DNA from 3 places in the Faecalibacterium sp. AF27-11BH genome. Region 3 is predicted to be linked to each of the others. Evidence: predicted binding sites of a transcription regulator. Region 3 holds the regulator's gene; each other region holds the start of a gene.

The links. The regulator HrcA, encoded in region 3, represses chaperone genes, less so after heat shock. The targets are predictions, from matches to a motif close to TGTTAGCACTCNNNNNNNNNGAGTGCTAACA.
Region 1: the regulator HrcA is predicted to act here: its motif matches at 3,715-3,745, upstream of htpG (molecular chaperone HtpG).
Region 2: the regulator HrcA is predicted to act here: its motif matches at 7,183-7,213, upstream of DWY76_RS00050 (co-chaperone GroES).

The regions. Positions count from the first base shown of each region.
Region 1 covers NZ_QVGS01000003.1:282,248-292,025, reverse strand. The annotation lists gene DWY76_RS05520 (alpha/beta hydrolase) at 1-904, opposite strand, end outside; gene DWY76_RS05515 (GNAT family N-acetyltransferase) at 1,110-1,628, shown strand; gene DWY76_RS05510 (HD domain-containing protein) at 1,708-2,238, opposite strand; gene DWY76_RS05505 (hypothetical protein) at 2,274-2,714, opposite strand; gene DWY76_RS05500 (alpha/beta hydrolase) at 2,829-3,608, opposite strand; gene htpG (molecular chaperone HtpG) at 3,811-5,739, shown strand; gene DWY76_RS05490 (5-bromo-4-chloroindolyl phosphate hydrolysis family protein) at 5,898-7,007, shown strand; gene DWY76_RS05485 (galactokinase family protein) at 7,343-8,629, shown strand; gene galT (UDP-glucose--hexose-1-phosphate uridylyltransferase) at 8,626-9,778, shown strand, end outside.
Region 2 covers NZ_QVGS01000001.1:2,071-11,848, forward strand. The annotation lists gene DWY76_RS00025 (hydratase) at 1-2,136, shown strand, start outside; gene DWY76_RS00030 (PHP domain-containing protein) at 2,201-3,058, shown strand; gene DWY76_RS00035 (TIGR03905 family TSCPD domain-containing protein) at 3,150-3,413, shown strand; gene DWY76_RS00040 (ATP-dependent Clp protease ATP-binding subunit) at 3,553-5,853, shown strand; gene DWY76_RS00045 (YegS/Rv2252/BmrU family lipid kinase) at 6,041-7,036, shown strand; gene DWY76_RS00050 (co-chaperone GroES) at 7,291-7,578, shown strand; gene groL (chaperonin GroEL) at 7,631-9,265, shown strand; gene DWY76_RS00060 (hypothetical protein) at 9,608-9,778, shown strand, end outside.
Region 3 covers NZ_QVGS01000004.1:53,455-63,232, reverse strand. The annotation lists gene DWY76_RS05870 (aminoacetone oxidase family FAD-binding enzyme) at 172-1,473, opposite strand; gene DWY76_RS05865 (stage V sporulation T C-terminal domain-containing protein) at 1,701-2,243, shown strand; gene hrcA (heat-inducible transcriptional repressor HrcA) at 2,431-3,504, shown strand; gene DWY76_RS05855 (nucleotide exchange factor GrpE) at 3,501-4,130, shown strand; gene dnaK (molecular chaperone DnaK) at 4,232-6,061, shown strand; gene dnaJ (molecular chaperone DnaJ) at 6,220-7,398, shown strand; gene DWY76_RS05840 (hypothetical protein) at 7,487-7,816, opposite strand; gene DWY76_RS05835 (hypothetical protein) at 7,910-8,242, opposite strand; gene DWY76_RS05825 (hypothetical protein) at 8,557-8,880, opposite strand; gene DWY76_RS05820 (DHHW family protein) at 9,140-9,778, opposite strand, start outside.

The DNA.
Region 1 (9,778 bases), on a different contig from region 3:
AGTAGCACATGCGCTGCATATAAAGATCATTTTTGCCGTAGAAGAAATAGGTAGGGGTAAAGTTTTCGTTCACCACATCCGAAATATCGGTCCAGTAGTAACGCCAGCCAAGCACCAGCGGGTCAATGGCCAGCTGATATAGCGGCTTCACCTCAAAGAAATCGTTGATGGGGTAACCCAGCAGCAGCGCTGCAGGCTGTGGGAGGCCAAATGCCTTATAGCCGAACTTTTCGTTGTCCGAGCCGATCAGGCCCACGATGTGTCCGCCGGAAGAAAAGCCCATCAGCGCATAGTTTTCGCGCTGAACGCCAAACTGATCTGCATTTTCGGTCAGGTACTTTACGGCATTGGCAATATCGTACAGTGGCGCATTGTCGGATGCATTCAGGAAAGAGCGGTACCGCAGCACAAAAGCCGCATAGCCCAGCTCGTGCAGCTGGTTGGCAATGGATGCGCCCTCGTTCAGCTCTGCGGTGGTGTTGCCGCCGTTGCCGGGCACCACGATGGCGTACTTTGCGTTGGCTGTTTTAGCCGGGAAATAATACAGCTGCACCATGCCCAGAGAAGAATTTTCCGCAATTTCTTCCGGGGTATACACCTGCCATGTGATCTGTACGCCCCTGTTGTAGTTTTCGATCACAAGGTTCATGCCTTCGGCGGCATCCTCGGCAGCCGCGTAGCTTACATAGCCCTCAATGGGCGTATCATCGTACTGCGTGCTGCCTTCGATCCATTCGTTGCAGTAGGTATAGTAGCCGGAGCCTTTGATGCTGGGGTTCTCCCGCAGCTCTTTCATGGTCGTCTCTGTTGTGATGTTCGGCTCGCCGTACTCTGCAGCAAATGCCGAAAGCGATACGCACGCCAGCATTCCCAGCGCACACACCATCGTTCTGATCCACTTCATTTTGGGACATCCTCCATTCTGCAGCGGCGTATCCTGCCGTGCTTTTCTTTGTTATGATTTATTGTATCACAAACCTTCCGCTTGTCAAAGAAATTTCTGTGCAGTACGGCGCTTGTACCGCACCGCAAATTCTGCTATACTGGAGCCGGATATTTTTGAGAGTTGAGGGCGCGGAAAGCTATGCACTTTCCGCCGGGATCGAAATATGAGTAAAATCGAGATCCGGCCCATGGAGCCGGAAGACTGGAGCGCTGTTTCCAGAATTTATTTGGAGGGCATTGCTACAGAACATGCCACTTTTCAGACCACCTGTCCGCCGTATTCTGCGTGGGATGCTTCCCACGCAAAAGAATGCCGACTGGTACTGCTGGCCGACGGCGTGATCGCCGGGTGGACGGCGTTGCGCCGGGTGGACCCGCGCTGGTGCTACCGCGGCGTTGCCGAGGTGAGTATTTACGTGGGTGAGCAGTTCCGGGGCCATGGCCTTGGCTATCATCTGCTGACCGAGCTGTGCCATCAGGCAGAAAAGGCCGGCTACTGGACACTGCAGTCCACCGTGCTGCAGGACAACGCTGCCAGCCGCGCCCTGCACACAAAATGCGGCTTTCGCTTAGTGGGCCGCCGGGAACGCATTGCCCGCGACTGTCACGGCCGCTGGCTGGACACATTCTTAATGGAATACCGCGCTGCCGCCAATGAACCGGAAGGCTATAAAAAGCTGTAAGATGCAAAAGAACTCCACACCCTGTGAGGTGCGGAGTTCTTTTTTGTCCATTGATAAAATGATAAAGGTAAAAACAAGCTTACCACTCTTCGCCGTCGATGTCCACGCTGCCGTCCACCACGGCACCGGCGCGGGAACGCTGGAACATGCTTTCCACCACGGCGCAGTACTTATCGGCCAGACAGACGATGACGGCTTCGCGGCAGGTGGGCACATGACGGAAGGTCAGCGGCCACATGTGGCTTGCAATGATGCTCTGTTCCTTTGTGGTAATGCTGAACACCCGCTTTGCATTGACGCAGGCATAACCCGGATGGGAGAAGCCGTGCATCTCAAACAGGCGGCGCAGGCCGTGAAAGGTACCGGTGGTGTGCCAGTCGTACAGATAAAAATCATGCAGCAGGGCACCCACTGCCAGCGAGGTCTCGTCAGCGTGCAGATGCAGACGGCGGTTGAGCCAGAAGCTCACCAGCGCCACATTCTTGCAATGCTGGTAGGTGGTGACAGAACCGTGCTGGATGTACTCCCGCATCCGCTGCACATCCGGGTGATGATCGTATTTTTCAACGATGGCATAAAGCTGTTCGCGCTCGATCTCAGAAAGCTGCATGCTGCAAAATTTCCTTTCGCTTTAAGGTGATGTTTTCAGGAGCGGAGCTGGACCGGATTGGAATTGCCGAAGTTCTCTGCACTGGAAGGGTTCTCCCGCTTGAGAGAAAGATCTACCAGATACTGCTTGCCGTCGCCCAGTTCTTCCAGCTGGGCCAGTTTTGCCTTTGCGGCGGCTTCGTCCGGGTACCACTGGATCAGGAAGAAATTTTCTTCCTCTACACCGTAGTACAGCCACTGGCCGTCGGCACGCAGCCAGTCGTCCAGATGATCCACTTCTTCGCCGTCCGGCAGGCCAAGGCCTTCTTCGGCATAAAGGTTTTCCGGTTCCACCTGCAGCATTTCGATCACCTGAATGGAGCTTTGCAGGTATTCGTCCTGCGAAACTGTCTTGTCCGAAAGCTCCCATCCAGTGAGAAAAGCCTGCATCATCAGGTCGCGCACAGAGATGCGCGGCAGGGTCGGGTCCATAACCATAGGTATTTCCTTCTTCCTTTAGTTTGTCCCTGCTGACCAGTATACGTCAAAGGCTTATGCAAGTCAACAGTTTAATTGTGAATTTTTTGTAGGTTCGTTCAAATATATCCAGACTTAACAGACGGAAAAGGCAAAAGTGTCTCCCAGCCATTCCACTGCCAGTTCCACCCAGTGATGCCGGTGGCGGCTGGGCTGGTCCACCTCTGCTGTGCTGATGCTGGTACCGTGCACCCCCTTTTCAAACAGATGCGCCTCGCATGGCACACCCGCCCGGTGCAGAGCGTTCACCAGCATCAGGGTGTTCTCCACCGGAACGGTGGCATCCTCCATGGTGGTCCATACGAACACCGGCGGCATCTGCGGCGTGATCTTATCCTCCAGCCCGAACACCTGCTGTGCCGCCGGGTCGGCGCTGCCCGCCAGCTGCACAAAGCTGCCGCGGTGGGCATACTGCCCTGCCGTGACCACCGGATAGCCCAGAATGACCGCATTGGGCCGGGGCTGGGCCGCTTCGCCGGGAATGTCCAGCACAGCACCGGAAAGGGCCAGGTGGCCGCCCGCTGAAAAGCCGCACACGGCAATTTTTTCCGGCAGGATATGCCACTGGGCCGCGTGCTGCCGCACAAGACCGATAGCCTCGGCCAGCTGGCGCAGCGGCATGTAGTCCTTTGCCTTTTCGCAGATGGCGTAGTCCAGCACAGCGGTGTGGTACCCCGCCGCCGCAAACTGCAGCGCCACCGGGTCGCCCTCACGGGCACTCACATGGGTATAGCCGCCGCCGGGCACCACCAGCACCAATGGCCGGTCAAACACATTCGGCATCCGCTCACAGCAATCACGCAGATAAACGGTCAGCGTCCCACCGCCGGCCAGTTCCAGCTGTTTCAGCTGCATGATATTTCCTCCTTTTACAGCATCCTTTGCGGTTCATTATAGCACAAAACGAACCATTTTTTAAACTTTTTATGAAAGCCCTTGATTTTTGCTTTTTGTCGGTGTATATTAGCACTCGAAAGTTACGAGTGCTAAGTATTCAAAAGTAATATCCTATTCCGAGTGCTTGGTGCCGAATACAGATAAAAAGAGGTTTTGCATTATGGCTAAGAAAGAATTTCAGGCTGAAAGCAAAAAGCTGATGGATATGATGATCAACTCCATCTACACCAATAAGGAAATTTTCCTGCGCGAGCTGATCTCCAACGCATCGGATGCCATCGATAAGCTCTATTATAAGAGCCTGACCGATCCTTCTGTGGGCATGAACAAGGGCGATTTCCGCATCCTCATCACCCGCGATCAGGAGAACCGTATCCTGACCATTGAGGATAACGGCATCGGCATGACCAAAGAGGAACTTGAGCAGAATCTGGGCACCATTGCTCACTCCGGTTCTCTGGACTTCAAGAAGGACAACAAGGACGAGAACATCGATATCATCGGCCAGTTTGGTGTCGGCTTCTACTCTTCCTTCATGGTAGCCGATAAAGTCACCGTCATTTCCAAGGCTTATGGCTCGGATGAAGCATGGCAGTGGGAGTCCTCCGGTGTGGACGGCTACGAAATGACCCCCGCCCAGAAGGACACCGCAGGCACCCAGATCATCCTGCACATCAAGCCGGATACTGAGACGGACCACTACGACAACTTCCTCGATGAGTACGGCATCGTGGCCATCGTGAAGAAGTACAGCGACTATGTGCGCTATCCCATCCAGATGGAGCGCCAGCACGAGCGCCAGAAGCCGGAACCCGATCCCAAGCCGGAGGACTATAAGCCCGAATGGGAGACTTACACCGAGCTGGAAACTCTGAACAGCATGGTGCCCATCTGGAAAAAGCAGAAGAGCGAAGTGACCGACGAGGAGTACGCGAACTTCTATAAGGAAAAGTTTGGCGATTATACCGACCCCGCCCGCGTCATCGTCAGCCGCACCGAGGGCACTGCAAATTATAATGCCCTGCTGTTCGTGCCCAGCCACCGTCCCTACGATTTCTACACCAAGGATTATGAAAAGGGTCTGGCCCTGTACGCATCCGGCGTGCTCATCATGGAGAAGTGCGCCGACCTGCTGCCCGATTACTTCAGCTTCGTCAAGGGCATTGTGGACAGTCAGGATCTGAGCCTGAACATCAGCCGCGAGATGCTGCAGAAGGACAACCAGCTCAAGCTGATCCACAACGCTCTGGAAAAAAAGATCAAGAACGAGCTGCACGCCATGCTGGCCAATGACCGCGAGAAGTACGAGGAATTCTGGAAAGAGTTCGGCCGTCAGATCAAGTTCGGTGCTTACTCCGACTACGGCATGCACGCCGAGCTGCTGCGCGACCTGCTGCTGTTCTGGTCTGCCAAGGAGCAGAAGATGGTCACTCTGCAGGAGTATGTGGACAAGATGCCCGCTGAGCAGAAGTATATCTACTTTGCTGCCGGTGATTCTACCGACCGTCTGGCAAAGCTGCCCGCCGCTGAGCTGGTCATGGATAAGGGCTATGACGTCCTGCTGCTGACCGAGGATGTGGATGAGTTCTGCCTGCAGATCCTGCGCACCTATCCCCGCAAGGATGCCGAGGGCAAGGACGGCACCGTGGAGTTCAAGAATGTCAACAGCGGTGATCTGGGCCTTGAGACCGAGGAAGAGAAGAAGGCCGCCGAGGACGCTACCGCTGAGAACAAGAACCTGTTCGATGCCATGAAGGACGCACTGGACGGCAAGGTGAAAGAGGTCAAGGTCTCTACCCGCCTGAAGGATCACCCTGTGTGCCTGAGTGCTGACGGCCCGCTGTCCATTGAGATGGAAAAAGTGCTGTCCAAGCAGCCCGGCAGCGAAGGCGTAAAGAGCGATAAGGTTCTGGAACTGAATGTCAACCACCCCGTGTTTGCCGTGCTGAAGGCCGCACAGGAGGCCGGTGACACCGACAAGCTCAAGAAGTACAGTGCTCTGCTGTACGCACAGGCTCAGCTGATCGAAGGCCTGCCGGTGGATGATCCCGCCGCCTACGCCGAGGCCGTCTGCAGTCTGATGAAGTAACTTTTTCCGGTAGGCAGCAGACTTACTCCCCTGCCGCTTCCACGCACATCAATATTTCCCCCTTAACAAAAAGGCCGTGCTCCGCTATAATAGAGTGGAACGCGGTCTTTTTCTGTTCTTTTGCCGGACAGTCAGGATAAATTGAGAGGTTTTTGCTCATGCAGCCCAAAAAACATTATTTTGCCCACATTCCCACCATTGCCATCTTTATTGTGTTTGCCATGTCGGCACCGCTGGGCGTGCTGCTGTTCATCTTAAAAAGCATCGATAAAAATGCTGAAAAAGAAGAAAGAGCCGCAGCACAGGCGCAGGCAGACTATCGTTCCGACCTCGGCCCCGCCCCTGCGCAGACGGCACCCCGGCAGGATCCCGAGGCCGCCTGCGGCACTGACCGCCCCACCGCAGAACAGAAGAGCGCTCAAAACTGGCACAAGACCATTGCCGTGATCTGCACCATTCTGGGTGCTGTCTTCCTGTTTACCGGTGCGGAGGAACTGATCGACTGCCTGTTCGACTTTCCGGACTTCGACGATCTGCTCCCTGCATTGGCCACGACCATTGGCGGAGCCGGCGCACTGCTGACCGGCCTGCGCATGGATCGTACCCGCAAGCTGGAACGCCTGTTGGACAAGATCGCAGGCGACCGCGACAATATTCCGCTGGACGAGCTGTTTGCTGCCGCGGGCATCGATGCCGCAAAGGGGCGCACCGTGGTGGAAAGTGCTATTTCCCACGGTTACTTCGGTGCAGATGCTTACATTGATAACCGCACCAATACTCTGGTAGTGCGCGGCGCGGCTCCCCAGCCGCCCCGGAAACCGAAGCCTGCGCCCGCCCCAGAACCTGCACCAGCGGACCAATATACCGCAATTCTGCAGCAGCTGCGGCAGGTCAACGATGCCATCCCGGACCCCGTGATGACCACCAAGATCAGCCGTCTGGAAGCGGTCAGTGCCCGCATCTTTGAGCTGGCAAAGCAGGACCCCGGCAAAAAGGCTCAGCTGCAGAAATTCATGGACTACTATCTGCCCACCGCCCTCAAGCTGCTGAACACCTACGCCAGCCTTCCTGCGCAGGATGTGCAGGGGGAAAACATCGCCGATGTCAAAAAGAACATCGAGCGCAGCATGGACCTGCTGGTGACCGCCTTTGAAAATCAGCTGGACAAGCTGTTCCAGTCCGACGCACTGGACGTTTCGGCAGATGTGGCCGCACTGGAAGGGATGCTGAACATGGACGGCCTGACCGGAAACGAGTTTACAAAATAATATTTGGGGAAACAGGGAAAAGGCCCATGCGCTTTTTCCCTGTTTTTTCAAAGCGCAAATCTCCATGTTGTGCAGGCCTCGTCCGTCCCACGCAAAGCCGTGGATTTGCAGGCATTTTCGCCAATGGTTTTTCCGTTTTATATCTAATTTTATTTCAACCGTCAAATTCCACTCTGTGCGCCAATTTCAGTCTTTTTGCAACTTTTCATCCAGATGCAACAATAACACATGGTTTTTTCTGTCCGGATTTTATATGATAAGGACAGAAGTGTGCAGAGCATCCTGTATGCGGCCCTGCACTGCAGTTCCAACCCGCTCAAAAGGAGGATTATCCTATGATGAAATCTGTTTCCGCATGGAAGCAGGAGCTTTCCAGCGGCGCTCACGCTGCCCGGCTGGCAGCACTTTACTGCTGTGCGCCCGACGAAACTCCTGCACAGGCTGCCCGCTACGAAGCTGTTCTGAATGGTCTGGATGCCACCTTTGGCCCCCATGCTGAAGCTGGTCTTTACAGTGCCCCCGGCCGCACCGAGATCGGCGGCAACCACACCGACCACCAGCATGGCCGCGTGCTGGCCGGCAGCGTGAATATTGATATGATCGCTGCCGCCGCGCCCAACACCCTGAACCAGCTGCGCGTGCAGAGCGAAGGCTACGACCTGTGTGTGATCGGCCTTGATGACCTTGCTGCCCGCAAGGAAGAGGAAAACACTACCCTCTCTCTGCTGCGCGGCGAATGCGAAGCCTTCCGTCAGCGCGGCGCAAAGCTGGCCGGTCTGGATGTGTACATTTCCTCCAACGTGCCCAAGGGCAGCGGCGTTTCTTCCTCCGCCGCCTTTGAAGTGCTGATCGGCGTGATCCTGAATGACTGCTTCATGACCGATAAAGTCTCCCCCATCGAGATCGCGCAGATCGGCCAGTGGGCAGAGAACGTCTACTTTGGCAAGCCCTGCGGCCTGATGGATCAGATGGCTTCCAGCGTTGGCAACATTATTACCATTGATTTTGCGGACCCTGCCCACCCGGATGTGGAGCCGGTGGCCGTGGATTTCTCCAAGGCAGGCCTTGCCCTGTGCATTCTGGATTCCTGCGCAGATCATGCCGACCTGACCGACGAATATGCCGCTGTGCCCGCCGAGTGCCGCGCCGTGGCTGCTGTGTGCGGCGGCGAAGTGCTGCGGGATGTGCCGTTTGAGACCTTCCTTGCAAAGCTTCCGGAGTGCCGCAAGCAGTGCGGCGACCGTGCCGTGCTGCGCGCCTTCCATATCTATGCTGATAACGACCGCGTGGCAAAACAGGTAGCTGCCCTGCGCGAGGGCGATTTTGACACTTTCCTGCGTCTGGTCAACGAGTCCGGCCACAGCAGCTGGGAATACCTGCAGAACGTGATCCCCGCCGGTTACAAGGAGCATCAGGAGATGGGCGTGACCATTGCAGCTGCCAAGCATTATCTGAACGGCAAGGGCGCTGTGCGCGTGCACGGCGGCGGCTTTGCCGGTACGGCTCAGGCCTTTGTACCGGTGGAAATGCTGGCCGACTTCAAGGCCCACATGGAAGCCATCCTTGGTGAGGGCCGCTGCCATGTGCTGAGCATCCGCCCGGAAGGAGGCGCAGTGCTGTGATTTCTACCGCCATTCAGCAGCTCGTGAATTACGGGCTGGACACCGGCCTTATCCTGCCCGATGATGAAATTTACATCCGCAACCAGCTGCTTATGACCATGCAGCTGGACGACTTTACCGCGCCGGAGGGCGAGGTGTGCTATACCGATCTGGAAAGCATCCTCAAAACGCTGGTAGATGATGCCGTTGCCCGCGGTGTGTGCGAGGACAACTCCACCGCCCGCGACCTGTTCGACACAAAGCTCATGGGCGTACTGACCCCGCGGCCCAGCATCGTGCGCGCCAATTTCGAGGAACGCTACGAAAGCGAAGGCCCGCAGGCCGCAACCGACTGGTTCTATAAATTCAGTCAGGACACCGATTATATCCGCCGCTACCGCATCAAGCGCGACCTGAAATGGGTCACCAAGACCCCCTACGGCGATCTGGATATCACCATCAACCTCTCGAAGCCCGAAAAAGACCCCAAGGCCATTGCCGCCGCCAAACTGGCTCCCCAGAGCGCCTACCCCAAGTGCCAGCTCTGCGCCGAGAACGAAGGCTATGCAGGCCGCATGAACCACCCCGCCCGCGAGAATCACCGCATCATCCCTCTCACCATCAACGACAGCGCTTGGAACCTGCAGTACAGCCCCTACGTCTACTACAACGAGCACTGCATCGTGTTCAACAACCAGCACACTCCCATGAAGATCGAGCGTGCTACCTTCCGCAAGCTGCTGGATTTCGTGGGCCTGTTCCCCCACTATTTCGTGGGCAGCAACGCCGACCTGCCCATCGTGGGCGGCAGCATTCTCAGCCACGACCATTTCCAGGGCGGCCACTATGAATTCGCTATGGCAAAGGCTCCCATCGAGAAGAAATGGGTCTTCCCCGGTTTTGAGGATGTGGATGCCGGTATCGTGCACTGGCCCATGAGCTGCATCCGCCTGACCAGCGAGGATGATGCCCGTCTTGTGGAGCTGGCCGATAAAATTCTGACCGCATGGCGCGGCTACTCGGACGAAAAATGCTTCATCTTTGCCGAGACCGACGGCGAGCCACATAACACCATCACCCCCATTGCCCGGATGCGGGACGGCAAGTATCAGCTGGATCTGGTGCTGCGCAACAACATCACCACCCCGGAGCATCCGCTGGGCGTGTTCC
Region 2 (9,778 bases), on a different contig from region 3:
ATGGCCTACAGCATTCTGCAGGCCCACAACACCAGCGGCGATGCCGAAAACCTGAAGATCAAGTTTGACGCCATGGCCAGCCATGACATCACCTTTGTGGGCATCATCCAGACGGCCCGTGCGTCCGGTCTGGAGAAATTCCCCATTCCGTATGTGCTCACCAACTGCCACAACAGCCTTTGCGCCGTGGGCGGCACCATCAATGAGGACGACCACCGCTTCGGCCTGTCCGCCGCAAAAAAATACGGCGGCATTTTTGTGCCCCCGCATCTGGCGGTCATCCACCAGTACATGCGCGAAAAGTTTGCGGGCTGCGGCAAGATGATCCTTGGCTCGGACTCCCACACCCGCTACGGTGCTCTGGGCACCATGGCCATTGGTGAGGGCGGCGGCGAGCTGGCAAAGCAGCTGCTGGGCCGCACCTACGATGTGGCCCGTCCGGGTGTTGTTGCAATTTATCTCACCGGCTCTCTGCCTGCAGGCTGCGGCCCGCACGATGTGGCCATTGCGCTGGTGGGTAAGCTGTTCAAGAGCGGCTATGTCAAAAACAAGGTGATGGAGTTTGTCGGCCCCGGCGTTGCGTCTCTGCGTCAGGATACCCGCAACGCCATCGATGCCATGACCACCGAGACCACCTGCCTGTCCTCCATCTGGGAAACCGACGAAACGACGCAAAAATTCCTCGCGGTGCATGGCCGTGCCGCCGACTATAAGAAGCTGGCTCCGGCCGACCTTGCTTATTACGACGGTGTGGTAGAGGTAGACCTTTCTGCCATCCGCCCCATGATCGCACTGCCCATGCATCCCTCCAATGCATTTACCATTGAAGAGCTGAACGCAAACCTTGAGGATATTCTCCATGCCTGCGAGCAGGATGTGCAGAAGCTGATCGGCCGCAAGGATGTCAGCCTTGACCTGTGCAGCAAGATCGAGAACGGTAAACTGCGTGTGGATCAGGGCGTGATCGCAGGCTGCGCAGGCGGTCTGTACGACAGCATTTATGAAGCTGCCTCCATCCTCAAGGGCCACACCGGCGGCTGCGGTGACTACGCCCTGAGCGTGTATCCCGGCAGCCAGCCCATCATGATGGAACTGGTGCGCACCGGAGTCATCCACGACCTGATGGCCAGCGGTGCCACCGTCCGCACTGCGTTCTGCGGCCCCTGCTTCGGCGCAGGCGACGTGCCCGCCAACGGTGCGCTGTCTATCCGCCATACCACCCGCAACTTCCCCAGCCGCGAAGGCTCCAAGCCCGGCAACGGCCAGCTTTCCGGTGTGGCACTGATGGATGCCCGCAGCATTGCGGCCACCACGGCCAACGGCGGCATTCTGACCCCGGCTACCGATATCGACTATGATCCCACTGTGCCGGAGTATCAGTACGATCCTTCCAGCTACGATACCCGCGTGTATCAGGGCTTTGGCAAGGGCGATTACGATGCCCTGCTCAAGCTTGGCCCCAACATCAAGGACTGGCCCGAAATTGCACCGCTGGGCGATAACCTGCTGCTGAAGGTGGCATCTTACATCACCGACCCTGTCACCACCACCGACGAGCTGATCCCCTCCGGTGAGACTTCGTCTTACCGTTCCAATCCTCTGGGCTTGGCCGAGTTCACCCTCAGCCGCAAGGACCCGGAGTATGTGGGCCGTGCCAAGGCCGTGCAGGCCGAAGAAAAGGCCCGCCGTGCAGGCGAGGGCAGCGCCGAGGTGCTGGCCCAGCTGCACAAGGTGCCCGGCTGCGAAAACCTGACTTGGAACGATGTGCAGATCGCATCCACCATCTTTGCCGTCAAGCCCGGCGATGGTTCTGCCCGTGAGCAGGCGGCCAGCTGCCAGCGTGTGCTGGGGGCCGGTGCCAACATCGTTACCGAGTACGCCACCAAGCGCTACCGCTCCAACCTCATCAACTGGGGCATGCTGCCGCTGCAGCTGGTGGGCGCAACGCCCTTCGGTCTGGGCGACTATGTCTTTATCCCGAATGTCCGCGAGGCCCTCAAGGGCGACCTGCAGAACATCAAGGCCTATGTGCTGGGCGACACCGCAAAAGAGTTCAGCCTGTACATGGCCCCGCTGACCGCCGACGAGCGCAAGATCCTGGCCGACGGCTGCCTGATCAATTTCTATAAGCACTGATATGATATAAGGCTTCCTCTTTGGGGGAAGCCTTTCTCTGGTTTTCTTGGGAGGTTCATTTTCCATGCCCGGCGATCTTCACAACCATTCCACCTGTTCCGATGGCTCTGTGCCCATCCACCGCCTGCCGCTCATGGCGGCGCGGGCGGGGCTGGACACCATGGCCATTTCCGACCACGACACCCTGCTCAGCGTAAACTACTGCTATGAGCACCCTGTGCAGGACGGCGTGCGCCTGCTTCCGGCCACCGAGCTGACCGGCTATGACCATGAGCATAAGCATCGCGTGCACCTGCTGTGCTACTTCCCGGACCCGGAAAGCCGGGAACTGAAGGAGCACTGCGACATCCTGCGACAGCGCCGCAACGAGTGCGGCCTGCAAAGCGCAAAGGAGATCGAAGCGCTGTACCCGCAGTTCCGCACGGAACAGGCGCTGGAATACGCAAAGGACAGCGGTGTGCTGTTCAAAAGCGGCATTATGGAAGCGTTGCACCAGCTGGGGCTGTGCGATGCTGTGTACGGCAAGCTGTACAGTTATCTCTTTGGCTGGGAGCCGCGCGGCGTGGTGCTGCATCAGGTAAAATATCCCTCGGTGCAGGAAGTAATCGCCACGGCGAAAGCTGCCGGTGCGGTGCTGGTATTTGCACACCCGACCGTTTACAAGAGCATGCCGCTGGTGCGTCAGCTGGCCAAAGAGGGCATCATCGACGGCATTGAGGTGGAGCACCCCCGCAACAGCCCGGAGGACAGGGCCGAGTGTGCTGCTCTGTGTGAGCAGTATGGGCTGATTCATACCGGCGGTACGGACTTCCACGGTGCAAACCACAAGGTGCCGCACCCGGTGGGTACCTGTACCACGGCAGACGATCAGGTGGCCCGCATTCTGGAGCTGGCCCACAAGCGCCGCGGTATTGATGTGTGACCCGGTCACATTGACATTCCGGCACGCTGCTCTATAATAGAAACAGACGATCTTCGTCGGGATTTCTGTCAAAAAGAGAGGATTTTGAACTATGAGCAAGGAATTCAGCTTCCCGAACAGCGGCACCTGTTCCAAGCAGACCAACTTTGTGCTGAACGATGACCACACCATTGCGTCCATGGAGGTCATTGGCGGCTGCAACGGCAACCTGAAGGGCATCTGCCGTCTGGTCAAGGGCATGAAGGCCGAAGATGTGATCGACCGCATGGAGGGCACGCTCTGCGGTTTCCGCAATACCAGCTGCCCGGATCAGATCGCCAAGAACCTGAAAAAGGCTCTGGCCGAAATGGACTGAAAAAATCAAACAGCGAAGGGGAGATGCCTGCGGGTATCTCCTTTTTGTTTTCCCATCCCGACAGAAAGAGATGTTTTTTTTCTGTGCTTCGGGGCTATACTTCTTGTGAAAACGAATTTCATCAGCAAGGAGCGGGCAAATGAGTATTTGGGAAAAACTTGGCTTTGGCGGGTACAAGGGCTTTTCGCACGAGTCGGATCAGCTGCTGCGCAGTGCGGTGGAGCTTGCCGGGAACCTTGGCTGCGAAAAAGCCGATACCGGCCACCTGCTGCTGGCGATCCTGCAACAGGATCACGGGGCGGCAGCACGGTTTCTGGAGGGCAAGCAGATCCGGGAACCGGAGGTGCGCCGTCAGCTGGCCGAGAGCCGCCGCGCACCGGCTTTGCATCTGGATCGCTACGCTCTTGCGCCGGACCTCAAGCGCACCATGGATTACGCCATCATCGGGGCACAGAACGCGCACCTGAACCGGGCCGAGCCGGAACATCTGCTCTGCGCCATGCTGGAGGATGACGGCTGCACAGCAGGCATCCTGCTGGCATCCATGGGCGTGCAGCTCACAGATGCCGTGCGGGAGTGCCGCCAGCTGTCCGGGCAGTTCGTACTGCCGTATCAGATGCGGACCACGGTCAGTGCGCCGCGCGGCAGCCGCGCCAGTGATAAGTACTGCCGGGATCTGACCCGCCGTGCTGCGGAACGGGAACTGGACCCGGTGTTCTGCCGGGAAGCAGAGCTGGACCGCATGGTGGAGATCTTATGCCGCCGTCAGAAGAACAACCCCTGCCTTGTGGGGGAGCCGGGCGTGGGCAAGACCGCCCTTGCCGAAGGGCTGGCCCAGCGCATTGCCACGGATCGTGTGCCCCGTGCGCTCAAGGGCCGCCGTCTGCTGGCACTGGATATGGCCAGCCTTGTGGCGGGCACCAAATACCGCGGTGACTTTGAGGAGCGGTTCAAGAACCTGCTGGAAGAGCTGGTGCGGGACGGCAGCTCCATCCTGTTCGTAGACGAGTTCCACACCATCGTGGGTGCCGGTGCAGCGGAGGGTGCCATCGATGCAGCCAGCATCTTAAAACCGGTGCTGGCCCGGGGCGAGATACAAATTATCGGCGCTACCACTACCGAAGAGTTCCGCACCCACATCCAGAAGGATGCCGCACTGGAACGCCGTTTCGGCAAGGTGCAGGTAGAGGAGCCTACGCCTGCGCAGGCGCTGGATATCCTCAACGGGCTTGCGCCGCGCTATGAGAGCTACCACAATGTCTGCCTTCCGCCGGAAGCGCTGCAGGCTGCGGTGGAGCTTTCGGTGCGGTATCTGCCGGGGCGCTTTCTGCCGGATAAGGCCATCGACCTTGTGGACGAAGCCTGTGCGGCGGCACGCATCCGGGCCGAGCAGGCAAAGCAGTCAAAGCCCACGCTGATGCCGGACGATATCGCCCATGTGGTGGCGCAGGCCAGCGGTGTGCCGGTGGAGCGGGTAGGTGAGCAGGAGCGGGAACGGCTGGACAAGCTGGAAGAACGTCTCAACGCCGAGATCGTGGGCCAGAGCCGGGCTGTGGCTGCAGTGGCAGGTGCCATCCGGCGCAGCCGCACCGGTCTTGGCGAGCCGGGCCGGCCCATGGGTGCCATGCTGTTTCTTGGCCCTACGGGAGTGGGCAAAACGGCTCTTGCCCGGGCGCTGGCGGTCAGCTGGTTCGGCAGCGAAAAAGCCCTGCTCAAATTTGATATGTCGGAGTATCAGGAGCAGCACACCGCTGCCCGGCTGCTGGGTGCGCCGCCGGGCTATCTGGGCCATGACGAGGGCGGACAGCTGACCGAAGCAGTGCGCCGCCGCCCTTACAGTGTGGTGCTGTTTGACGAGATCGAAAAGGCACACCCGGACATTCAGAACATCCTTTTGCAGATACTGGAAGATGGCCAGCTGACCGATGCCATGGGCCGCAAGGCGGATTTCCGCAACACCATCGTACTGCTCACCTCAAACCTCGGCGCACGTTTTTTGGCGGGTCAGAGCACGCCGCTGGGCTTTGCAGCGGGCAGCGAAGCCGTGTTTGAAAAGCAGTCTGCGCAGGCCATTGAAGAGGCAAAAAAGTGGTTCCGGCCAGAGCTGGCAGGCCGTCTGGACGAGATGATCGTATTCCGTCCGCTGGCCGACGACAGCCTGTGCGCCATTGCCGAAAAAATGCTGTGCCAGCTGGAGCAGCGTGCCGCCCGCAGCGGCTACCAGCTGCATCACACACCGCGGGTAGGGCAGGCGCTGGCAGCAAAGGCCCGCTCTGCCTACGGGGCCAGAGAACTGCGCCGCGCAGTGGACAGGGCTGTGGAGCAGGCACTTGCGGATCAGATCGCATCCGGCACGGCCTGCGTGGGCCAGCACTGGACAGCGGACTGCTCGGCGGATGGTGCTATCGTCCTGCGGGAGGACGAAACCGCAACACTGTAAAGCATCTGAAGCTCAAAAGGACCGCCCTGAGTTACAAGACCCGGGGCGGTATTTTTTTGTCTGCAGGGGGGAGCGGAGACATCCGCTCCTTTTTTGTGCGTACGGGGCAGGGACATTGTGAGATTGGCTCTTGCATCCTTTTGGTTTTCTGTTATCATAGAAGCAACAGAATTGCAGGAGGAAGTCCATGCGCACATTATTCCTTTTGAACCCAACTGCCGGTAAGGCCGATTGCACCCGTACGCTGCCGCAGCAGATCAATGCTGCCGCCGCGCGTGCAGGGCTTGCGCCGGAAGAATATGCCATTCAGGTCACAAATCACGCCGGTCATGCCCGGGAGCTGGCCAATGCCGCTGCGCAGCAGGCCCGGCAGAGCGGGGAAGAACTGCGAGTATTCACTGCCGGCGGCGACGGCACCTTCAACGAAGCGCTCACCGGGATCTATGGCTATGCAAATGCAGCCGTGGGCTGTCTGCCCTTTGGCAGCGGTAACGATTTCCTGCGCACCTTTGGTACAAAGGAAGAGTTTCTGGATCTGGATGCCCAGCTGGCCGGTGGGCCGGTGAGCATCGATCTGATGCAGACCAGCCTTGGCCTTTCGGCCACCATCTGCGCTGCCGGTCTGGATGCGCAGGTTGCCTACGGCATCCCGAAGTTCCGGCGCATCCCGCTGTGCGGCGGCGAGATGGCCTATGTGCTTTCCATTGTGGAACAGCTGTGCGGACACATCGGCCGCAGGGTGGAGTACACCATCGATGGTGAAACGCTGGATGTGGACTGCCTGATGTGTGCCATCTGCAATGGCCGCACCTATGGCGGTGGTTTCTGTGCAGCGCCGGAAGCACAGCCCGACGATGGCTGGCTGGATGTATATATCATCCGCAAGGTGAGCCGCGTGACCATTGCAAAGCTGCTGGGAATGTACAAGAGCGGCAAGCACTTCCAGAACGGTCAGCTCGTCAGGGCTGCAGAGCCGTACTTCATTTACCGCCGCGCAAAACAGGTGAGCCTGCGCGCTGCGGATGGCCGCGGGCCGATCGTTGCCACGGCAGACGGTGAATGCGCACCCAAGGAGCAGATCACTGTACAGGTACAGCCGCTGGCAGGGCGCATCCTTCTGCCAAAGCCTGCTTTTGAGCGCTTTGCAGCGCAGAGGACGGCACAGAGTGCAGACCGAACATGAAAAACCAGAAGAAGAGACAGCTTTTTTTCTCCAAGAAGAAAGCTGTCTCTTTTTCGCTGTACGGCTGATTTTTTCATCTGTCATAAATTCTTAACAAAAAGAAGCAAAAAAGGTCTTGATTTTTCGGGTCAAGATGAGTACAATACACTTAGCACTCAGAGAAATGGAGTGCTAAAGAACCAAAGAGCCGACACGAGGCCCTTTGGACACAGCAAAGTTTTAAATTATATTTTTACTATAGGAGGGCAAGAACTATGAAGATCATTCCTCTTGCAGACCGTGTTGTCATTAAGGCTGTTGAGGTTGAGGAGACCACCAAGGGCGGTCTGATCCTGACCGGCAGTGCTAAGGAAAAGCCCCAGGTGGCTGAGGTCATCGCTGTCGGCCCCGGCGGCGTTGTGGACGGCAAGGAAGTCAAGATGACTGTGAAGGTCGGCGACAAGGTCCTCACCAGCAAGTACTCCGGTACCGAGGTCAAGGTGGACGGCGAAGAGTGCACCATCGTCCGTCAGGGCGATATCCTGGCAGTCGTTGAGGACTGAGCAGTTTCCCCTCTGATATTTGAAAATTGAGCTTTAAAGGAGCGATTTGATTATGGCTAAGCAGATCAAGCAGGGCGAGGATGCCCGCAAGGCATTGTGTGCCGGTATCGATACCCTGGCAAACACCGTTAAGATCACCCTGGGCCCCAAGGGCCGCAATGTGGTGCTGAGCAAAAAGTTCGGTGCACCGGTCATCACCAACGATGGCGTGACCATTGCCAAGGAGATCGAGCTGAAGGACGAGTTCGAGAACATGGGCGCACAGCTGGTGCGTGAAGTCGCTACCAAGACCAACGACGCAGCAGGCGATGGCACCACCACCGCAACCGTTCTGGCACAGGCCATGGTCACCGAGGGCATGAAGAATGTCACCGCCGGTGCAAACCCCATGGATATCCGCCGCGGCATGAGCAAGGCTGTTGCCAAGGCTGTTGAGACCATCAAGGCTCACAGCCAGAAGGTGAAGGACAGCAACGATATCGCCCGCGTCGGCACTATTTCTGCAGGCGACCCCGAGATCGGCCGTCTGATCGCCGAGGCTATGGAGAAGGTCACCTCCGATGGTGTTATCACCATTGAGGAGAACAAGACCACCGCTGAGACCTACAACGAGATCGTGGAAGGCATGCAGTTCGACCGCGGCTACCTCACCCCGTATATGGTCACCGATACCGACAAGATGGTGGCTGATCTGGACAATGCCGCTATCCTGATCACCGATAAGAAGATCAGCGTGATTCAGGATCTGGTTCCCCTGCTGGAGCAGGTCATGCAGAATGGTATGAAGCTGCTGATCGTGGCTGAGGATATCGAGGGCGAGGCTCTGTCCACTCTGATCGTCAACCGCCTGCGCGGCACCCTGAACGTCTGCGCTGTCAAGGCTCCCGGCTTTGGCGACCGCCGCAAGGAAATGCTGCAGGATATCGCAACCCTGACCGGCGGCACCGTGATCTCCTCCGATCTGGGCTATGAGCTGAAGGATGCTACCGTCCAGATGCTGGGCCATGCCCGTCAGGTGAAGGTCTCCAAGGAGAACACCACCATCGTTGGCGGTGCAGGCGATAAGGATGCCATCGCAGCCCGCATCGCTCAGATCCGCAGCCAGATCGAGGCCGCTACCAGCGATTTCGACCGTGAAAAGCTGCAGGAGCGTCTGGCAAAGCTGGCTGGCGGCGTGGCCGTCATCAAGGTCGGCGCTGCTACCGAAGTTGAGATGAAGGACAAGAAGCTGCGCATCGAGGATGCTCTGAACGCAACCAAGGCTGCTGTTCAGGAAGGTGTTGTTGCCGGCGGCGGCACTGCTCCTATCAATGCGATCCCCGCTGTGCGTGAGCTGTGCGACACGCTGGAAGGCGACGAGCGCACCGGTGCCAAGATCGTTCTGAAGGCTCTGGAAGCTCCTCTGCGCCAGATCGCTAAGAATGCCGGTCTGGAAGGCAGTGTCATCATCGACAAGATCATCTCTGCCAACAAGCCCAACTACGGCTTTGATGCTCAGAACGAGGTCTTTGTGGACGATATGATCGCTGCTGGCATCGTTGACCCCACCAAGGTCACCCGTTCCGCTCTGGAGAACGCAGCCTCCGTCGCTGAGATGGTGCTGACCACCGAAAGCCTGGTCGCTGATCTGCCGGAACCCCCTGCTGCACCCGCTGCTGCAGGCGGTGACATGGGCGGCATGTACTAATAACTGCCTAAGAACCGCATGAATGCTTGATTTTTGGAGCGCGCAAAAGCGGATTTACGCCAAACTTACGCCACTTACGCCAAAAATCAAAGCGCATGATAGGGTAACAAAATCGGCACTCGCTGAAAAGCGGGTGCCGATTTTTTGTGTCTAGGGGATTTGAAGACTCATGAAACCCACTGATGGATTCTGCGAGCGGCAGACTGTCAGCGGTTTTTTATTGACGAAGAATAGAGATAGGAATACAATAATAGAAAGGGATGTAAAGACGGAAGGGAGTGTGCCGCCTTGGAGAATCAAAAGGACTTCTGCACAGAATGCCGCAGAGAAACAAACTACACCTTGAAGAAAATCAAAATCAACCGGACCATCCGGGAAAAGGAGTATACTTTTGAAATCACGGCTGCTTTCTGCAACAAATGCGGCGGCGAAATGGGAATCCCTGGCCTGATGGACTACAACATGAAGGAAATCGACGAGCAGTATCGCAAGGCCAGTGACAACATTGGTGGA
Region 3 (9,778 bases):
TCCTGATCGCTCCGTTTGCCGAATAAAAGAAAAAGAGCAGGACAAACAAAAGGGCCTTTCGACTCTCCCCTTGCTTGTTCTGCTCGATCCTCTGAACAAACTTTTATTGTCTTTATGATAATGCGATCTGCACAAGATGTCAAGCTTTTGTTGAAAATTTAAAGCTCATTTTTACCTGTGCGGCTTTTTCCTGCTCTTTGCGGGCGCGGAGGCTTTTGGCAGAGCACGGCCTGCTGCAGCATGGCCTGCAGCGCTGCGCCCGGCCACAAGGCCGGAGCCGAACGCCCAGTGCAGGTTAAAACCGCCGCAGCTGCCTGCGCAGTCCAGCGTTTCGCCCACAAAGTAAAGGCCCGGACAGCCCTTGAACTGGAAGTGCTGATCCACCTCCCGCAGGGCCAGCCCGCCGCCGGTGGTCTGGGCCTGCTTCCAGCTGCAGGGGGTCAGCCCCTCAAAGCGCCAGTGCTTGGCGGTGTGGGCCAGCTTCTGCCACTGTGCGGCGGTGAGCACGGCAGGCGCGTCGCTGTCCTGCAGCCCGGCGGCAGACCACACAGTACGGCCCAGCTTCTGGTTCAGCAGGCCCAGCCAGAAGTCAGCGGCGCTGCCCCCTGCCGTCTGGGCGGCGTGGGCCGCAAACAGGCTGGCAAGTGCGGTTTCGTCCACTGCCGGGAAGAGGTCCAGCTCCACAGCAGGAGCCTTGGGGCCGCGGCCCGGGGCCAGCAGGCCGGACAGCTGCATGATGCAGATGCCGGAAAGGCCGTAATCGGTGAACTGTACCTCGCCGTTCTCGTAGGCAAGCACACGGGCACCGTCCAGCAGGGATGCTGCTGCCTTGGCACGGATGCCAGCCAGCGCTTTGCGGGGCTTTGCGCACTGCAGGGCGGTCAGGCAGGGGTACAGCGGCTCCACCCTGCCGCCGCACTGGGCGGCGAACCGGGTGCCAAAGCCGTCGGTGCCGAACTGCGGCCCTGCCTCGCCGCCCATGGCGCAGATGACGGCATCGGCGCGCAGCGTTTCGGCAGAGCCCTCTGCCGTCTCGAACTGCACGGCGTAGCCGCTGCGGCTCTGGTTCAGGGTGCGCACGGTGCAGCCGGTGCGCAGCTGCACATGGTGCTGCGCAAGGTGGTGCTCCAGCAGGGCCAGCACGTCCGCCGCCTGATTGGAGTACGGATACACCCGGCCCGCCTCGTCGGTGCGGGTGTAAAGCCCCAGCGCACGGAACCAGCGCAGCGGGTCGGCGGTATTTACGGCATCCAGCAGCGGACGAAGTGCTGCCGGGTCGGCAGTGAAATACAGCTCCGGTGCAATGCCGGTGTTATCCAGATTGCAGCGGCCATTGCCGGTGGCAAGCAGCTTTTTGCCCGGCTTCGGGTTGCGCTCCAGCACAATGACCTGTGCAGCTGGGGCACTTTGTGCCGCCGCCAGCGCGGCTGCAAGACCGGCGGCACCGCCGCCCAGAATGAGGATGTTCGGCATCCGGACACCTGCCTTTCTCAGTAGAATTTTAGGATCTGTCTTCATAAGCGGGGTGCTGTGCTTATGAAAATGGCTTTTTGTATCATTGTAGCAGAACCCTGCCGGAAACGCAACGAAGAGGCAGCTTTCCGTGCAGGTCTTTTTGCGCGGGGGCAGCAGGTATAAATGGCCCGGTCTGACAGATACTAGTGCTGCAGGCATTTTTAAGGAAACGGAGGAGCAAAAACATGAAAGCAACAGGAATCGTGCGCCGCATCGACGAGCTGGGCCGGGTGGTGATCCCCAAGGAGATCCGCCGCACCCAGCGCATCCGCCGCGGCGACCCGCTGGAGATCTTCACCACGGGCGACGGCGAGGTGATCTTTAAAAAGTATTCGCCCATTGGCGAGATGAACGCAGTAGCGGCCCAGTATACCGAGGTGCTCAGCAAAAGCTTTGCGCTGACCGCACTGGTGGCCGACCGCGACCGCATCCTTACGGTGAGCGGCAGCGGCCGGCGGGAGCTGGCCGACCGCAGCATCAGCCAGCCGCTGGAAAAGCTGATGGATGGCCGCAGGCTGTACCAGAGCGAGGGCATTGCCGAAAAGTGCATCCTGCCCTGCGAAGGCTCGCCCCGAGCAGTGCTGTGTGCCGCACCCATCATTGCGGCGGGCGATGTGACCGGCGTGGTGGCCCTGCTGACCGAAGACCGCACGGCCACGCCGGATGCCGCCCAGCTCAAGGCCGTGAATGTGGCAGCGGCATTTCTGGCAAGGCAGATGGAAGAGTAAAGAACATGCCGGAGCGCTTTCCTTATAATAAGGAGGGCGCTTTCTTCGTTTATGACAGAATTATGAATCTTTTAAAACATTTTTCCAAGGGGCTTGACAGCACCGGAAAATTGGCTATAATGGTCTTAGCACTCAGGAACAAGGAGTGCTAAACAAACAAAGCGAACGCAAAAAGGAGGCAGGCGCTATGACGATGGATGCACGCAAGCAGCGAGTCTTGCAGGCGATCGTGGCGCTGTATGGTCTCGAAGGCGAGCCCGTTGGCAGCAGCGTGCTGGCAAACTACTTTGACATGGCAGTTTCCAGCGCAACGCTTCGCAATGAGATGGCGGCGCTGACAAAGCTGGGCCTGCTGGAGCAGCCCCACACCAGCGCGGGCCGTGTGCCCAGTGCCAAGGGCTACCGTTACTACCTTGATAATCTGCTGACCGACGATCAGCCGCTGGATCGTGTGAGCCGCGCCCGGGTGGATGCGGTGTTCGCAAGCCTCGACCATGAGCCGGAAAAGCTGGCCGCAGGTGCCGCCAAGGCGCTGGCCGCCATCAGCGGCTGCACCGCCGCCATCAGCACCCCGTGCGCCGAAGACCTGTGCATCGCCCACTATGAAGTGGTTCAGGTGGGCCGCAGCGCAGCGGCTGTGCTGGCCGTTACCACGGCCGGTTACGTTCGTACCCGTGTGGCACGGGTGCGCACCGGTCTTTCCCGCGAGAATGCGGCAGCACTTGCCGCACTGCTGAACCGCAACCTTACCTTTGTAGCGCCGGTGGATCTTTCCACCCGGCTGCTGGCAGAGCTGTGCAGCCAGATCGACCCGGAGCTGGTGCCCGTTATCAGTGCAGCGGCTGCCATCCTGCAGGATTCCGTCAAGCCCCACGTATTTCTGGGCGGCGAGCAGTATCTGCTGGACTGGCCCCAGCTGGACGGCAAGGTGGGCGACATCCTCACACTGCTGAACGACGAGGAGCAGGCCGCTGGCCTGATCGCACCTCCGGCAGAACGCAGTGAGAGCGTGCTGCTGGGCGAGGATCTGGAACCGCAGATCCCGGGTCTGTGCATCGTGAGCGACCGGTATCTGGTGGGCGGAGGCCTGTGGGGCTCCATTGCATTGATCGGCCCCACCCGGATGCCCTTCCAGAAGCTGATGCCGCTGCTGCATTACTTTGCAGACCAGCTGGGCGAGGGCATGAGCGGCAAACGAAAAGACACCCCACAGGCTGCCGTACCCCGGCGGACTGCGATCTATAAGGAGGATCTGGAATGAGCGAAGAAGCAAAAAAGACGGCTCCGGCTCAGGAAGCGGAGCAGCCCGAAACGGCTCCCGAGGAAAAGGCCCAGCAGGCAGCACCCGAACAGGAACCTGCTGCCGAAGCTGCCGACCCGAAGGATGACAAGAAGAAGGATGGCGGCTGGTTCAACAAGAAGGCCCGCGAGCTGGAAGCCGTAAAGGCAAAGCTGGACGCGGCCGAAGCCAACGCTGCACAGGCCAAAGACCAGCTGCTGCGCATGGCAGCGGAGTACGAGAACTACCGCAAGCGCTCCACCCGCGAAGCCGACCAGAAGTTCAACGATGGCATTTCCTTTGCGGTGAACCAGATCATTCCCATTCTGGATACGCTGGAGATGGCAGCCAACGCCCCCACCACCGACGAGAACTACAAAAAGGGCGTGACCATGACGCTGGACAAGGCCGCCAAGGCGCTGGATGCCCTCCATGTGGAGGAGATCGAGGCGCTGGGCAAGCCCTTTGATCCCAACTTCATGAATGCAGTGCAGCAGATCCCCGCCCCGGACGGACAGGAGAGCGGCACCGTCATCACGGTCTACCAGAAGGGCTACAAGCTGGGCGATAAGATCGTCCGCCATGCGACCGTTGTAGTGGCCGAATAACAAAGCAGAAACCCGAAAGGGTTTTGAATATAACATCCGCTTACAAACATTTGAGCATCACATAAACAATAAGATTTGTTCTTTCGAGAGGAGTTTTCATTATGAGTAAGATCATTGGTATCGACCTTGGTACTACCAACAGCTGCGTGGCTGTCATGGAGGGCGGCGAGCCCGTTGTTATCGCAAACTCTGAGGGTGCACGCACCACCCCGTCTGTGGTCGGCTTTACCAAGACCGGCGATCGTCTGGTGGGTCAGGTCGCAAAGCGTCAGGCCATCACCAACCCTGAGAACACCGTTGCTTCCATCAAGCGCTTCATGGGCACCGACCACAAGGTGACCCTGAACGGCAAGGAGTACACTCCCCAGCAGGTCAGCGCTATGATCCTGCAGAAGCTGAAGGCTGATGCCGAGGCTTATCTGGGCGAGCCTGTTACCGAGGCTGTCATTACCGTTCCTGCATACTTCAACGACAGCCAGCGTCAGGCTACCAAGGACGCAGGCACCATTGCAGGCCTGAACGTCAAGCGTATCATCAACGAGCCTACTGCCGCTTCTCTGGCATATGGCATCGATAAGGAAGAAGACCAGAAGATCATGGTCTACGATCTGGGCGGCGGTACCTTCGATGTGTCCATCATCGAGATGGGCGACGGCGTTACCGAGGTCCTGGCCACCAACGGTGATACCCATCTGGGCGGCGATGACTTCGATGAGCGCATCATCAACTGGATGGCAGATGCCTTCCAGACCGAGAACGGCATCGACCTGCGCAAGGACAAGATGGCTGCGCAGCGTTTGAAGGAAGCTGCCGAGAAGGCAAAGATCGAGCTGTCCAGCGCAATGAGCAGCCAGATCAACCTGCCCTTCATCACTGCCGATGCTACCGGCCCCAAGCACTTGGATATGACCCTGACCCGCGCAAAGTTCAATGAGCTGACCGCTGATCTGGTCGATCGCACCATGGGCCCCGTCCGCAAGGCTCTGCAGGATGCAGGCCTGCGTCCCTCTGACCTGAAGAAGGTTCTGATGGTCGGTGGTTCCACCCGTATCCCCGCTGTCTACGATGCAGTCAAGAAGGAACTGAACTGCGAGCCCTTCAAGGGCATCAACCCCGATGAGTGCGTGGCTGTGGGCGCTGCTATTCAGGGCGGCGTGCTGCAGGGCGATGTGAAGGGCCTGCTGCTGCTGGATGTCACCCCGCTGAGCCTGGGCATTGAAACTCTGGGCGGCGTGTGCACCAAGATCATCGACCGCAATACCACCATCCCCACCCACAAGAGTCAGGTGTTCTCCACCGCTGCAGACAACCAGCCCTCTGTTGAGGTCAACGTTCTGCAGGGCGAGCGTGAGTTCGCACGCGACAACAAGAGCCTGGGTGTCTTCCATCTGGACGGCATCGCTCCGGCTCCCCGTGGTGTGCCTCAGATCGAAGTTACCTTCGATATCGATGCAAACGGCATCGTGAAGGTCAGCGCAAAGGATCTGGGCACCGGCAAGGAGCAGAACATCACCATTACCGCTTCTACCAACATGTCCAAGGAGGACATCGACAAGGCTGTGAAGGAAGCTGAGCAGTTTGCTGCCGACGATAAGAAGAAGCGTGAAGAGGTCGATATCCGCAACGGTGCCGACCAGATGGTGTTCCAGACCGAGAAGATGCTGAAGGAGAACGGCGACAAGCTGCCCGCCGACGTGAAGAGCGAGGCCGAGAGCAAGCTGGCCGACCTGAAGACCGCTGTTCAGTCCGGCAACGTGGACGACATCAAGGCAAAGCAGGAAGCCCTGAGCCAGGTGTTCGAGAAGATGTATCAGGCAGCCGCTGCCGCACAGCAGGCCGCCGGTGCACAGCCCGGCCCCGACGCAGGTGCAAACAACCAGCAGAAGCCGGGTGATGACGGCGTTGTGGATGCCGACTTCAAGGAAGTCTGATAAAAAACACAGCAGTGTGTGCCCGGCCAAACCGGCGGACGCACGCGTGGAATAGCAAAAGCCGCTCCGGTTTTGCCGGAGCGGCTCTTGCTGGTTATAGAGCGAGGAACCAACCGGGGCGTTTCCCGGATCAAACGTTCCCGGAGAGGTGAGTGGATATGGCACAGGAAAAGCGTGATTACTACGAAGTGCTGGGGGTATCCAAGACTGCGACCGATGCCGAGATCAAAAAGGCATACCGCAAGCTTGCAATGAAATACCACCCGGACTATAACCCCGGCGATAAGAACGCCGAGGAAAAGTTCAAGGAAGTAAACGAAGCAAACGAGGTGCTTTCGGACCCGAAGAAGCGCCAGCTGTACGACCAGTACGGCTTTGCAGGTGTTGACCCTGCCTATGCAGCACAGAACGGCGGCGGCCCCGGTGCGGGCGGCTTTGGCGGTTTTGGCGGCGACGGCGTGGATCTGGGCGACATTTTCGGCGATATCTTTGGCGGCGGCTTCGGCGGCTTTGGCGGTTCGTCCCGTCAGGCGAACCCCAACGCACCGCGCAAGGGTCAGGATATCCGCGTGCGCATCACCCTGAGCTTTGACGAGGCCGTGCACGGCTGCAAGAAGAACATCACCATCACCCGCCAGCAGGAGTGCACCGAGTGCCACGGCAGCGGCTGTGCTGCCGGTTCCAGCCCCGAGACCTGCCCGGACTGCGGCGGCCGCGGCTTCGTGATCCGTCAGCAGCGCACCCCCTTTGGCGTGATGCAGACCCAGCAGCCCTGCTCCCGCTGTGGCGGCAAGGGCAAGCTGGTCAAGAATCCCTGCAAGGTCTGCCATGGCAGCGGCAAGGTGGCTGCTAAAAAGACGCTGGAGGTGTCCATCCCCATGGGCATCGACGACGACCAGAGCTTTGCACTGCGCGGCATGGGCGATGCCGGTGCAAACGGCGGTCCCTCCGGTGATGTGATCGTCATGGTCACGGTGCGCCCCAGCGAGGTGTTCCAGCGCGACGGCTACGATGTGTGGGTCACCGTGCCCATCACTTACAGTCAGGCCGTGCTGGGCGACACCGTGCAGGTGCCCTCCATTGACGGCAAGGTGGAGTACACCGTGCCCGAGGGCACCCAGAGCGGCACCACCTTCCGCCTGCGCGGCAAGGGCATCCAGTACCTGAATGGCCGCGGCCGCGGTGATATGTACGTCAAGTGCGAGGTGGAGATCCCCAAGAAGCTGAACAAGACCCAGCGGGAGGCCCTGAAGAAGTTCGAGGGCACCCTGAAAGAAGAAAACTACGAAAAGCGCAAGGGCTTCTTCAAAAAGCTGAAGGACATGTTCAACAACTGAGACTGAAAACCGCATAACATAAAAAGCGGCGGCACTTCCCAAACGGGAGGTGCCGCCGCTTTTGCTTTTTCAGAACAGAGACCGGGACTTAGTTGCCGAAGATCAACAGGGCGTTGGGCACAAGGCCGATGATGGTTGCGCAGGAACCAATGAACCAGAAGCTGCAGCCGATGTCATGGATGGTGTTCGTGGGGCTTTTTTCAGCATGGGCAACCAGAGCGTTCATGCCGTTTTCCACCCAGTTGGAGTTGATATTTGCCTTGCGGTAATCGTGGATGGCAGAAACAGCCTTGTACCAGCCGTACAGCGGGAACCATGCCATGGCGGCTTCCACAACACCTACGCCGCCCTCGGTGTAGGTCATTTCTTCGCAGGACAAAACATTGTATGCAGCAGGATAAGTAATGGCGTTCGTCATAAAGCAAAACTCCTTTTTTAGGTTTGATAAAAAAAGCGGCGGCTCTTCCGTTGAAGAGCCGCCGCAAAAAGCCCTTTGGTGTACTCCTGAAAATTAGAAGTAGATGATGCCCAGAGACATAACGGCAGAAAGGCCAAAGCTGCTGATGGTCGATGCAGCATTCCAGAAGATCATGCCGGCATGGTAGAAGGTGTTGGTCACATTGCCCTTGCAGTCGGCTTTGATATCGCTCCAGACGTTGGATGCCCAGTTGTCGTGATCCTTCTTGCGTGCTTCACGGCAGGTGTTGATGCCGATAACCGTAGCGTAGCCGGGCCACAGCCATGCAGCGACAGCCTGACCGACGGTAGCACCGCCTTCGGTGTAGGTCATTTCTTCGCAGGAAAGAACGTTGTAGGAAGCAGGCATCATGATTTTGTTTTCCATAATAACACTCCTTTGAATCAAAGCTATCCAGACAGTGCAAGATCGCACTGTTTAAAACCCAAAAATAAACCGGGATATGCGCTTGGAGATCGTTCTCATAAAGCAGGGCGCGCCGCCGCATGACGCGAGTAGTTGCTTGCAGGAAAAGGAAAGCAGTGCTGTTCTCTGCAGGCAAAAGACCGTTCAGACGGTATACAGTGCTCAGGCAGCCGATTTCTTATTTCTGCTTGATGAAAAGCCCGCGGCCCTCTCTGGCGGAAAAGGCCGCGGGTAAAGGGGTCTTTGGTCTCTCCGGACGGATCTTATGAGCAGGGTCAGAGCAGGACGATGGCAGCATTGACCAGAAAACCAACGCCGGTAGCGCTGGTCGCGGTGACCCAGACGATGCGTCCCAGATCACGCAGCATGTTCTGCGCACTGGAATCCATATCGCGGCTCAGAGCATCCAGACCGGTATCCAGCCAGTCGTTGGGGTGGCTCTTGCGGTAGTTGCGCATGGCGGTAACACCCATGTACCAGCCAATGGGCGGAATCCAGTTCAGCAGAGCTTCCGTAAAGGTAGCACCGCCCTCGGTGTAGGTCATCTCTTCGCAGGAAAGAACGTTGTAGGAAGCAGGCATCATGATCTTGTTTTCCATAATAACACTCCTTTGAATCAAAGATCGTATCAGCACATTCTATGCACTGTTCACACCAGATCGAACCATCGATGAAGAACAACTGCTCTATATCGCCATTGTACAACACCCGTTGATTTTTTGCAAGGGGTGAATGGGCAGAGTGCGCAAAAACTGGAGAGACTTCCGAAAAGAACTAGAAAAATTTGTGAAAAAAGACTGCAATAATTTGACATAAAACAACAGCGCCCTTTCCTTTGCGGAAAAGGCGCTGCCATGTTTACCCGGCCACACCGGCACGGTAGAGGTACGGGTCGCTCTTGAAGCTGTCAAAACTGTAGAGCACCAGGATCTGGTCATAATCGTTATCCGCGATCAGCTGATCCAGACCGTAGTTGTAGTTGCGGAAGTCCACCACATCGATCTGGGCGTAGTTTGCCGTCAGATACGGTGCAAAGCAGTTGGCGTAGCTGTCCTTGATCACCAGAATGCGCCCGGTGCCGTCGCCCTCAATGCGGCTCAGGCCGTTGTTGCCATGCAGGAACATGGCGTACTTATCGTACACGTTCAGCTTGTCCGTGTCGTACAGGCCGGTGGTCTGGCCGTCTGCGGGCTGGCCTGCAGCGGTGACATTATAGATGGTCAGGCTGTTCGGCAGGTCGTAGTAGGTGATAGTATCCGGCACGGCATTCCATGTGCGGGCCTTGGAGTAGTGGGTGCCGTAGAAATTTTCGGCGGTCAGAGCCGTGTGCGCGGCGGGGTCGAAGGGGGTCAGGCTCAGCGTACCGCACAGCTGCTGGTAGGCGTAATAAGCGCCAAGGCTCGTCCAGTGATGGTCGGTGCGGTAGTAGATATATTCGTCCTTGTGTTCGGCAAGGGTCTGCCGCACATCCACAAAGCGCCCTCCGGCGGCCTGTAC